One region of the Arthrobacter sp. Marseille-P9274 genome, then DNA from elsewhere that is predicted to be linked to it. Evidence: riboswitches for the same ligand, from Rfam matches in the RefSeq annotation. Region 1 holds a riboswitch; the other holds the start of a gene.
What was found. A riboswitch is a leader RNA that binds a small molecule or an ion and turns the genes downstream of it on or off. The one in region 1 is predicted to bind S-adenosylmethionine.
Positions count from the first base shown of each region.

Region 2: linked by a shared signal. The riboswitch ahead of sfnG (dimethylsulfone monooxygenase SfnG) and the one ahead of OC550_RS12405 (hypothetical protein) in region 1 are both predicted to bind S-adenosylmethionine.

Region 1 is NZ_CAMPOV010000001.1:2,669,975-2,675,161, forward strand. It holds gene OC550_RS12380 (YchJ family protein) at 1-210, opposite strand, end outside; gene OC550_RS12385 (alpha/beta fold hydrolase) at 221-1,018, opposite strand; gene OC550_RS12390 (hypothetical protein) at 1,135-1,416, opposite strand; gene OC550_RS12395 (PIN domain-containing protein) at 1,508-1,942, opposite strand; gene OC550_RS12400 (hypothetical protein) at 1,939-2,100, opposite strand; SAM riboswitch class IV at 2,128-2,251, opposite strand; SAM riboswitch class IV at 2,418-2,581, shown strand; gene OC550_RS12405 (hypothetical protein) at 2,597-2,938, shown strand; gene OC550_RS12410 (TM0106 family RecB-like putative nuclease) at 3,137-5,187, shown strand, end outside.
Region 2 is NZ_CAMPOV010000003.1:574,833-580,019, reverse strand. It holds gene OC550_RS19930 (peroxidase family protein) at 1-448, opposite strand, end outside; gene OC550_RS19925 (CoA-binding protein) at 621-1,121, opposite strand; gene OC550_RS19920 (O-acetylhomoserine aminocarboxypropyltransferase/cysteine synthase family protein) at 1,118-2,593, opposite strand; gene sfnG (dimethylsulfone monooxygenase SfnG) at 2,594-3,775, opposite strand; SAM riboswitch class I at 3,893-3,992, opposite strand; gene OC550_RS19910 (hypothetical protein) at 4,773-5,069, opposite strand.

The DNA.
Region 1 (5,187 bases):
CTCCAGCGAGCGCGGCCTTGTCTCCGAAGACCAGCTCCGCAGCAGGTAGGCACTGTCCCCGGCGACGAAAGCCGAATAGCGCGAGCGCATCAGCTCCTCGGCCGTCCCCGCCTCGGCCAGACCGGCGTGGAGGCGCCCGCAGCAGTCGCGGTAGGCCGCCGTGCTGCCGCAGGGACAGGGGTCGGACGGCGCAATCGATTCGCGGAACATGGCTGCCACCCTACGCCGCCGCCTGCCCGGCCCCGAGGAAAGGCACCAGCTCGGCCAGGACCTCATGCGCCGGGAAGAGCGTCGAGGCGTGCGTGCGTCCCGGCCGCGGGACGAAGCCGGCGCCGGGCATCAGCGAAGCCGCGCGCCTGGAGTCGGCGAACCTGGCCGTGTCCTCGGTGCCCGCCATGAGCAGGGCCGGCATCCCCAGCGAGGCCAGCTGGGCTTCGGTGAGCCCGGGTTCCTCCTCGGTTCGTTCGAAGTAGGCCACCAAGGCCTGGGGGTCGTTGGCCTTGAAGGCCGCCTTCGTGGCGGCATCCAGCGACCTCCCCGCCGCCTCCAGTCCGTCGATGAAGCCCTCCATCCCGCCGTGGCGCAGCGCCTCGAGGTAGCCGTCGAAAAAGATCCTCGCCACCTGCCCCTCCTGCGCCCTGTAGGTGCCGCCCAGCGTGGCCAGCCGTTCCACGCGTTCGGGCGCCGCGGCGGCCAGCGCGAATCCCACGCGCGCCCCGAAGGAGTAGCCCGCCACCGCTGCACTGGCGATCCCCTCCGCGTCCAGGACGGCCAGGACGTCGCCGACGACCAGCGGCATCCGATAGGCGTCGGCGTCGTGCGGCTTGCCGCTGCGGCCGTGGCCCCGCAGGTCGGTCCGGACCACGGTGAAATCGCCGGCCAGTGCTCCCACGTACCCGAGCCCGCGCCAAATCGCCCGTGACAGCGCGGAACCGTGCAGGAGTACGACGGCGGGCCCGTCCCCAGTGACGTCATAAGCGATCGGCGTTCGGTCCACGGAGTTTAGGGCGTTGGGCATGGTCCAAGTCTAGGCAGGCCACCGCCGCTGCCCGTGCCGCACCGGCGGGAAGGGCGAAGATGGCTGCACTCGGCCCCGGCGCGGGCGGTTCAGCCGCGCCGGAGGAGAGATGCCCTTCAGGCCCGGCGCAGACGTCTCAGCCAGCGCCGGAATCCACCGCCGCTGCGGACGACCCCCGGATGCTGGTGGCCCTCCTGCTCGAATGGGTCGGAGGCATCGTCCGGGAGGACGCCGCCCTCCCCCGCTCTGACGTGGGCGGTGCCGGGACCGGGAATCTGTGCCGCGGCCAGGTTCGGCATCACCGGATCGTCTCCCGAGCCGTGCAGCGGCAGCGGGCCCATGCCCTCCGCCCGCTCCGTTCCGTACGCGCCGCGGGTGCTTCTGTCTTTGCGTGCCATGGCCATCTCCTCCAGGGAGCCCGTAGCACCATTGTCGCCCTCGGGCCGCCGAACCGGAAGTGCCGGAAGGCGGCAGGCGACGTACACAGCCCTACACCGGACTCTCGGCGAACTGCCCCACCTGCCACGGGTCGATGGCCGGGACCGCCAGCTTGCGGTACCCCTCGACGTTCCGGGACACGATCGTCAGGCAGTGCTGCACGGCCGTCGCCGCGATCAGCGAATCAACCGCCGTGACCTCGGGATGCCCCGCCATCGGCGCCCAGGCCATCGCGACGTCCAGGTCGACCGGCAGGATAAAGCCCGAGAAGCGCGACGCCAGTTCGCCGAGCCAGGCGCCGCCGTCGTCCGACCCCCCGGCGTCCTGGCTGCCCAGCAGATGGAGCTCCGCCACGGACAGCGCGGAAATGTAGATGCCGAGGTGCCGGCGGCGCTGCAGGAAATCGACGACCGCCGGATGCGGCTCCGCGCGGCGCACTTCGGCGACGACGTCGGTGTCCAGCAACAGGCCCGAGGGACCCCTCACAAGCCCGCCGCGCGTGGCGTCCGCGCATCCTGCCGGACCGGGAGGCCGGCGGGCCCGAGCAGGAAGTCGACGAATTCCTGGCGTACGGCCGTTACTTGTTCGTAGTCGGCAAGGCTCATCACGCGCAGGCCGGCGTGGGCAGGATTAGGTGTACTCATGGAAGCGGTGCCGGGCACCGGTCCTTTCACGTGCTCTTGCCCGCACCATTTGCCCGTGGGCGAATGCAGGCCGCTTCGTCATCCGAACCACCCAGAGAGCGTGGGGTTGGTACGCGGCCAAGTCGGAGCTTAGCGGCCGCAATTCCTGAAGCTGAAGCGAGTATAACCAGAGCTTGTGCCGCCAGTCACGGGCCGTTTCGTCACCGGAAGTAACACGGCCCAACATCCCGTTACGAGGGGTAACGGGCCTACAACAAATTGTTTACTTCGCAGCAACCGTTTGGCTATGTGCATGCAGGACCCTATAGTTGGTACTGCTTCACGAGATGTGATCCGCAGCACACCGGCTCGCCGGGCGCTGCAAGGCTCCGACCGGTCACACACCAACCCCATGTTCGCGGGTGGTTCGGATGACGAAGCGGCCTGCATTTCACAGGACAACGAGGTTCTGAAGGGGACTCGGTGCGGGCAAGAACAACCGGAGAGAACAAGAATGATGAGTGCATATCCAATAGAAAAAGACAGCCGCAGCAGCAACCGCGAGCGCACAGTCCGTCTCAGGGACAACACTGTCCTGGACGAGTGGGTCGAGGTTGCCGTCCATATCGAGGCTGAGCTAAGCCTGGTCCAGTTGTGCCAGGACGGCGAACAGAAAATGCTGTACTCCGAGGACATCGGCGCCGTGCTGGAAGCGGCCATGGACTCGGACGGGTCCGCGCTGTGGTGCGAAAAGTACTCCAAGCTGCTCATTCCCAGCACCCGTCCGGGCGCGGGCAACCGTTTCTTCTCGCTGCGCAGGATGTTGAACGACGACGGCGGACCGCGGGACTGCAGCTAGCGCACCTTACGCCGCGGTGCTGCGTCCGCTCCTTGCTGATGGCGTTTCCCGCCTGCCCGGATACGGGCGGTCCGGCGGAACGTGCGCAAACTGTCGGACCCGGCTGATAGAAGTTGAGCATATGAGCCGCCCGCCGGCCCGGGGCCCCCGACAGGGGTTTCGGCGCCGGCGGGACCAACTTCTCCTCCAGGAGGCACCGTGTTCCTGCTCGATCCGCTGGCGCCCGGCGCGCCCCGGGACCTGATCTTCACCGCGAGCGACCTGGTGGTGGCCGCCCAGTGCGAATACCAGCTGCTGCGGAAGCTGGATGAAAAGCTCGGACGCAACCCGAAGGCGGAGTTCCCGCCGGACGAGATGCTGGCGCGCACGGCCGAGCTGGGCGACGTCCACGAGCACCGCGTGCTCCAGGACTTCCGGGACACTTTCGGCGCCGGAGTAGTGGAGATCGCCGAGATCGCGGGCTATACCAGGCCGCTGCTTGAAGCCAAGCATCGCGAATCGATCGCCGCCCTGCGCTCCGGTGCGGACGTGGTGTTCCAGGCCTCCTTCTTCGACGGCAGCTTCCACGGGCGTTCGGATTTCCTGGTCAAGGAGGAGGACGGCGGCTCGCCCCGCTACGCGGTGTATGACTCCAAGCTAGCCCGGCACGCCAAGGTCACGGCGCTGCTCCAGCTGGCGGCCTACGGCGACCAGCTGCTGAAAGCCGGCATCTCCCCCTCGCCTACCGTGACCCTGGTGCTGGGCGACGGCTCCCGCAGCGACCATAGCCTGCGGGACCTGCTGCCGGTCTTCCGCGAGCGCCGCAGCCGCTTCCTGGAGCTCACTGCAGCCCACCGGGCCCAGCCTGCCCCCGTGGCGTGGGGAGACGAGCGGCACACGGCGTGCGGGCGCTGCGACTACTGCGCCGAGCAGGTAGCACTGCACCGGGACGTGTTGCTGGTTTCCCGCATGAGCCCGGCCCGTCGCCGCCGGCTGCGGGACCTGGGCGTCACCACGATCGACCAACTGGCGGCCATGGAGCTGCCCCCGGGCGAGGCCCCGGACGGCGTGCTGGCCCGGCTGCGCGACCAGGCGAGGATGCAGACCGGTGCAGTGGAACCGGACGGAGCCGTGCAGTACTCGGACGGCGACGGAACCCGGCACCGCCTCGCCTACCGGGTGCTGGCAGCGAACGCGCTCGGGACTCTCCCCGCGCCGAGCGAGGGAGACATCTTTTTCGACTTCGAAGGGGACCCGCTCTGGCAGGACCAGGCCGGGACCTGGGGACTGGAGTACTTGTTCGGGGTCATGGAGAACCCGCCGTCTCCCGGAGCCGCCCCGCCCTTCCTGCCGTTCTGGGCCCACAGCCGCGCCGAAGAAGGAAAGGCACTGGCCGAATTCCTTGACTACGTGGGCCGGCGGCGGAGGCAGCATCCGGACCTGCACATCTACCACTACGCCAACTATGAGAAGGCCGCGCTGCGCCGGCTCTCGCTGCAGCACGTCATCGGCGAGGACGCCGTGGATGCCCTGCTGCGCGAAGGCGTGCTGGTCGATCTTTACGACGTGGTGCGCAACAGCCTGCGGATCTCCGAGAAGTCCTACAGCATCAAGAAGCTCGAGCCCCTGTACATGGGATCGCACCTGCGCTCGGGTGACGTCAAAGATGCCGGCGGGTCCGTCGTCGCTTACGCCCTCTACTGCGAAGCCCGGGACAGCGGCCGGCACCAGGAAGCGGATGCGATCCTGGCCAGCATCCGCGACTACAACGAGTACGACTGCCTCTCGACGCTCCGCCTCCGCGACTGGCTGTTGGATCGGGCCGACGAGCGCGGGATAGCACGGGCACTGACCGCGGAGCCGGACCCCGGCCCGGAACCTGAGGAACCCTCGCCGGACGAGGCGCGGCTGCTCGAGCACGTAGCGGCCGCCACCGAGCGTGCGCTGCACGCCGGCGGAGAACTGACACCGGACGAGCAGGCCGTTGCGATGGTGGCGGCGTCCGTGGGATACCACCGCAGGGAAGACAAACAGTTCTGGTGGGGACATTACGACCGGCTGAATGCGCCGCTGGCGGACTGGTGGGAATCCCGGGACATCTTCACGGTGGAATCCGGCGAGGTACTACAGGACTGGGCAAAGCCGACTGCAAGGTCAAACCCCGTTCGGCGGCTCCGTCTTACGGGCAGGCTGGCGCCCGGTTCCACCATCAAGGAAGGGACGACGGTCTGCCGGGTCTACGACCCGCCGGCCCCTGCGCACCTGGACGG
Region 2 (5,187 bases), on a different contig from region 1:
GCTCGGTCAGCCGCGGGAAGGCCTTGTTGGCCGCGCCGTAGTCCTGGCGGTCCTGCTGCAGGTTGTTGCAGGTCCCGTCAACCGTGCGCAAGCCGTAGGAAACGAGCGCCCCGGGCACTTGGTTGGCACCATTGCCGAGCAGGGCGCCGCAAGGTCCGGTGGCCGACGTCGTATTGGCCACATGGGCTTCGGAGATCTTGATCTGCTTGAGAATGAACGCCAGATCAGCTGGCGTGACGGTGAAGCCCTGGCCAACGACGGCGTGGGCCGGGCCGGCAAGGGCCGGGAGCCCGAGCGACGTGGTCAGGACCAGGGCAAGCGCACTTGCGACGCCGCGGCTGCCTGCCCTGCTGTTTTTCCGGCCGGTGTCCGGCCTGCTGCTGTCACGGTCGGATACTCTGCGCCCCCGCGCATCCGCCCGCTTCCCCTTTGTGCGGTGAGTGAACATCGAAGACCCCTTGGCCTCAATTGGGAGCCGAAGCACGCGACCGGGATTGAATCGTTCATTGCTCTGGCCGGAGACCATCGTCTACGGGACACCTTGGTAAAAACCTTGAAATGGGGGAGGGCCGGCACCCCCTCGTTGGGGATGCCGGCCCTCGCCGCCGGTTCAGTAGGTACTATGCCGTGAGCTGGCGCTTGGACGAGATCACTCCGGTGTCGAATCCGGCCAGGTGCAGTCCGCCGTGGAAGCGGGCGTGCTCGATCTTGACGCAGCGGTCCATCACCACGTTGAGCCCGGCCGCCTCGGCCTTGGCGGCGACATCTTCGTGCCAGGAGCCGAGCTGCAGCCAGATGGTCTTGGCTCCCACGGCGAGGGTCTCCTCCAGCACGCCGGGCAGGTCGTCGTGCTTGCGGAAGACATCCACCAGATCGGGTACCTCAGGCAGGTCGGCCAGCGACTTGTACACCGGCTGGCCGAGGATCTCCTTGGCCACCGGGTTCACGAAGTAGACCTTGTACTTGCTCGACGAGAGCAGGTAGGTGGCCACGAAGTAGCTCGCCCGGCTGGGCTTGTCCGACGCGCCCACGATCGCGATGGACGTGGTGTTGCGCAGGATGTTCAGGCGCTCCGGGGCGGACGGCCCGACCCAGGTGCGCGCGGGTGCGGAAACGCTCACTTTGCAGCTCCTTCTTCGGCTTCGACGAGTTCCTCGACGGACTCGACCACGCGGGTCCCGGGTTCCGTGCGGGCGGCGCGGGCCGCCGGGACGGTGCAGGACTCGCCGGCGTAGGTCGGCGAGGCGAACTCGGAGGTGTCGAAGGCGTCGTCCTCGTGGTCGCGGCTGGGGCCGTGCTCGGCGCCGGCCCGCTGGGACTCGGCCAGGGCCTGGTCCAGGTCCCATAGGATGTCCTCGACGTCCTCGAGGCCGACCGAGATGCGGATCAGGTCCTCGGGCACGCCGGCGGCGACCATTTGGTCGGCGGTCAGCTGCTGGTGGGTCGTGGAACCCGGGTGCAGGACCAGGGTGCGGGCGTCCCCGATGTTGGCCAGGTGGGAGGCCAGCTGCAGCGATTCGATGAACTTCTGGCCGGCCACGCGGCCGCCCTTCACGCCGAAGGAGAAGACGGAGCCGACGCCCTGCGGCAGGTACTTCCGCCCGCGCTCGTGGTGCGGGTGCGAGGGGAGCCCGGCGTAATTGACCCAGGACACTCGCTCGTCCGCCTCGAGCCACTCGGCCACCCGGCGGGCATTGGCCAGGTGCTCGTCCATCCGCTGCGGCAGCGTCTCCACGCCCTGCAGCAGCTGGAAGGCCGACTGCGCGGAGAGCGATGGGCCGATGTCGCGCAGCTGCTCCGAGCGCAGCTTCGTCAGGAAGCCGTACTCGCCGAAGTTGCCCCACCAGGAGACGTTGCCGTAGCTCGGCACCGGCTCGGTCATCTGCGGGAAATTGCCGTTGCCCCAGTTGAACCGGCCGGATTCGACGACGACGCCGCCGAGGGTGGTGCCGTGGCCGCCGAGGAACTTGGTGGCGGAGTGGATGACGATGTCGGCGCCGTGCTCGATCGGGCGGATCAGGTACGGCGTGCTCAAGGTGGCGTCCACGACCAGCGGAATACCGGCGTCGTGTGCTACCTTGGCCAGGCCCTCAAGGTCCGCGATGTCGCCGGACGGGTTCGCCACGATCTCCGTGTAGACGGCCTTGGTGTTCTCGCCGATGGCCGCGGCGAAGTCCGCCGGGTCCGTGCTGTCGATGAACGTGGTCTCGACGCCGAAGCGGCGCAGGGTCACGTCCAGCTGGGTGATGGTGCCGCCGTATAGCTTCGAGGAGGCGACGATGTGGTCCCCGGCGCCGGCCAGCGCGGCGAAGGTGATGAACTCCGCGGCCATGCCCGACGACGTGGCGACCGCGCCGATCCCGCCCTCGAGCGAGGCGATCCGCTCCTCGAACGCGGCGACCGTGGGGTTGCCGATACGGGAGTAGATGTTGCCGTACTTTTGCAGCGCAAAGAGGTTGGCGGCGTCGTCCGTGTCCTTGAAGACGAAGGACGTGGACTGGTAGATGGGCACCGCCCGGGCGCCGTGCTCGGCGTCGGGGGTTCCGCCGGCGTGCAGGGCCCGGGTGCGGAAGCCGAATGTGCGTTCAGCCATTTAGAGGGCAGCTCCTTCGAAGTTGGTGGCGGGCAGCAGCGCCGTGTTGAGCTCGGTGCCGTTGGCGCGTGCGAGATCCGCCTCGAGTTCGCGGACGATCGGCAGTACGTCGCGGCCGAACGCCTCGACTTCCTCCTGGAAGTGCAGGTAGGCGGTCAGCATGAGGTTCACGCCGATCTTCTTGAACTCAACAATACGTTCGGCGATCTGCTCGGGTGTACCAATGAGTCCGGTCTTGAAGCCGTCGTTGTACTGGATGAGGTCCTCGAACGTAGAATCCGCCCACATGCCCTTGCCGTCCCGGGTGGACTGGCCGGCTTCCTTGACCGCGGCGGCAAAACCTTCGACGGCGGGGCGGTGCGCCTTCTCGACGATCTCGCGGAGGGTGTCCCTGGCTTCCGCCTCGGTGCCGCGGGCGATGACGAAGCCGTTGAGGCCGAATTTCGGGGTGCGGTTGACGGTGGCAGCGGCGGCGCGGACTCCGGCGATGTTGTCCTTGAAGCCCTCGAGGTCCTTGCCGTTGGAGAAGTACCAGTCCGCGGTGCGGCCGGCGGCGGCCTGGGCGGCGGTGGAATTGCCGCCGAAGAAGATCTCCGGATGGGCGCGGCCCGGGACGTCCACCGGAGCCGGGTTCAGAGTGAAGTCCTTGATGTTGTAGTACTTGCCGGACTGGCTGTAGTTCTGCTGGGTCCACAGGCCGCGGAGCACGTTGATGAACTCTTCGGTACGGACGTAGCGCTCGTCATGCTCGAGCCATTCGAGGCCGAAGTTGACGAACTCGTCTTTCAGCCACCCGGACACGATGTTCACTGCGGCGCGGCCGCCGGAGATGTGGTCCGCGGTGATGATGAACTTGGCGAGGACGCCGGGGTGCCACATGCCCGGGTGGACGGCGGAGATGACGTTGAGCCGCTCGGTGGCGCCGAGCAGGGCGAGCGAGAAGCTGGTGGCCTCATGCTGCTTGTCCGCGCCGTAGCTGGCGGCGTAGCGGGTCTGGGTCAGGGCGTACTCGAAGCCGGAGTTCTCCGCGATGCGGGCGAGCTTCTTGTTGTAGTCGAAGTCCCAGCTGGTGCGCTGCTCGATCGTGGAGACGACGAGGCCGCCGGAGACGTTGGGAACCCAGTAGGCGAACTTCAGCGGGGTTTCGAGGTTGGCCACGGTGGTGTTGACGGTCGTGCTCATGGCGAATTCCTTGATGGTCGGCGCTTAAAGCGCGTGAACGGGAATCCCGGGTAATGACGGTCCATCAGGCGCCTGCCGAACGGCCGACGCCATCCGGATCAAAGATTGCTTGCGCTCTCTCCATCGCTTCTGGCGGTAGCACCTTTCCGGGACGGGGAGGTCCGGAGGGTTGCTGCGGCGTCAAAGAGCCAGATCTCTCAGCCGCTCGGGATGGTCCTTGCTATTCTGCCAGCCTGTCCGGCGCGGCTCCAAGAATGTTGAGCCGCATTGCGTCCCGCCGGGAATTCCCCGAACGCCGCCGCCGTCCCCGCTGGTTTTCCACAGCTGCCGGGCGGCCGTGGCCGTCGTGGCCTCCCGCCGTCGGCCCGCGTCTTTCCCCGCAGCCTCGGAAGGGCCACCCGGCCTGGAGGGCCGCCCAAAGGAACGCGGTGCGGCGAACCTCCCTCGGTTAAGCATTCGTTTCCATCTTTAGACTTCAAGCAACGCTCTGACCTGCACGTTTAGTGGAGACGGTCGGGAAGCGAGGGAGGTTGGCGGATGCACGATGCGTGCGTTGTCCACAGCACTGCCGCCGACGGTGGATTCAGCCGAGCGCTTCCGGCAGGCTCCTGCCATGGAAGACCACCAACGTCTAGCGGCAGACGTCGTCCGGCTGGGGGGCACCGCCCGTTACGCAGACCTTATGCGGGCGGGCCACAGCCGTTCAAGGATCCAAGCTGCTGTCCGAGCGGGGGCAGTCCAGCTAGTGCGTCGGGGGCTGGCGGGCGTCCCCGACGGGGAACCGGAAATCCGGACGGCATTGAAGGTCAACGGTCTGATCACCTGCATCTCAGCGGCAAAGGAGTTGCGGCTTTGGACCATCAAGGATCCGGAGTGCCTCCATCTCTGGTCAGACCATGGGGGCCTGCCGAAATCGGTCACTACACACCGCAGCGCCTTGGTCGGAGATCGCCTGCCGGGTGCCTATGTGCCAGTCATCGACGCTGTGCTGCACACCCTACGATGCCGTCCTCCGTTGGAGGCGCTTGTCCTTGCCGAGTCTGCTGTCCGCCGCGGGGCTGTTGGCCAGGCGGAACTCGTACGTCATTTGCCTGGTCCACGAAACGGGGCACGCCGAGCCGTCGTGCAACGAATAGGGAAGGATGCGGACTCCCCACTGGAGGTCATAGCGCGCGAGCTGTTCCGGGCAGCCGGCCTGCGCGTGGAGACACAGGTCGAGATCCGCGGCCTTGGCCGAGTGGATCTGCTCATCGAAGGGCGGCTCATTGTGGAGCTTGACGGCATGGACTTCCACTGGACGCGGGACGCATTCCGCAAAGACCGACGGCGGAACAACGAAGGGGTCCTTAGCGGACTGCCGACCCTCCGGTACGTCTATGAGGACGTGGTGTTTCGCCCACAAGCTGTTCTGG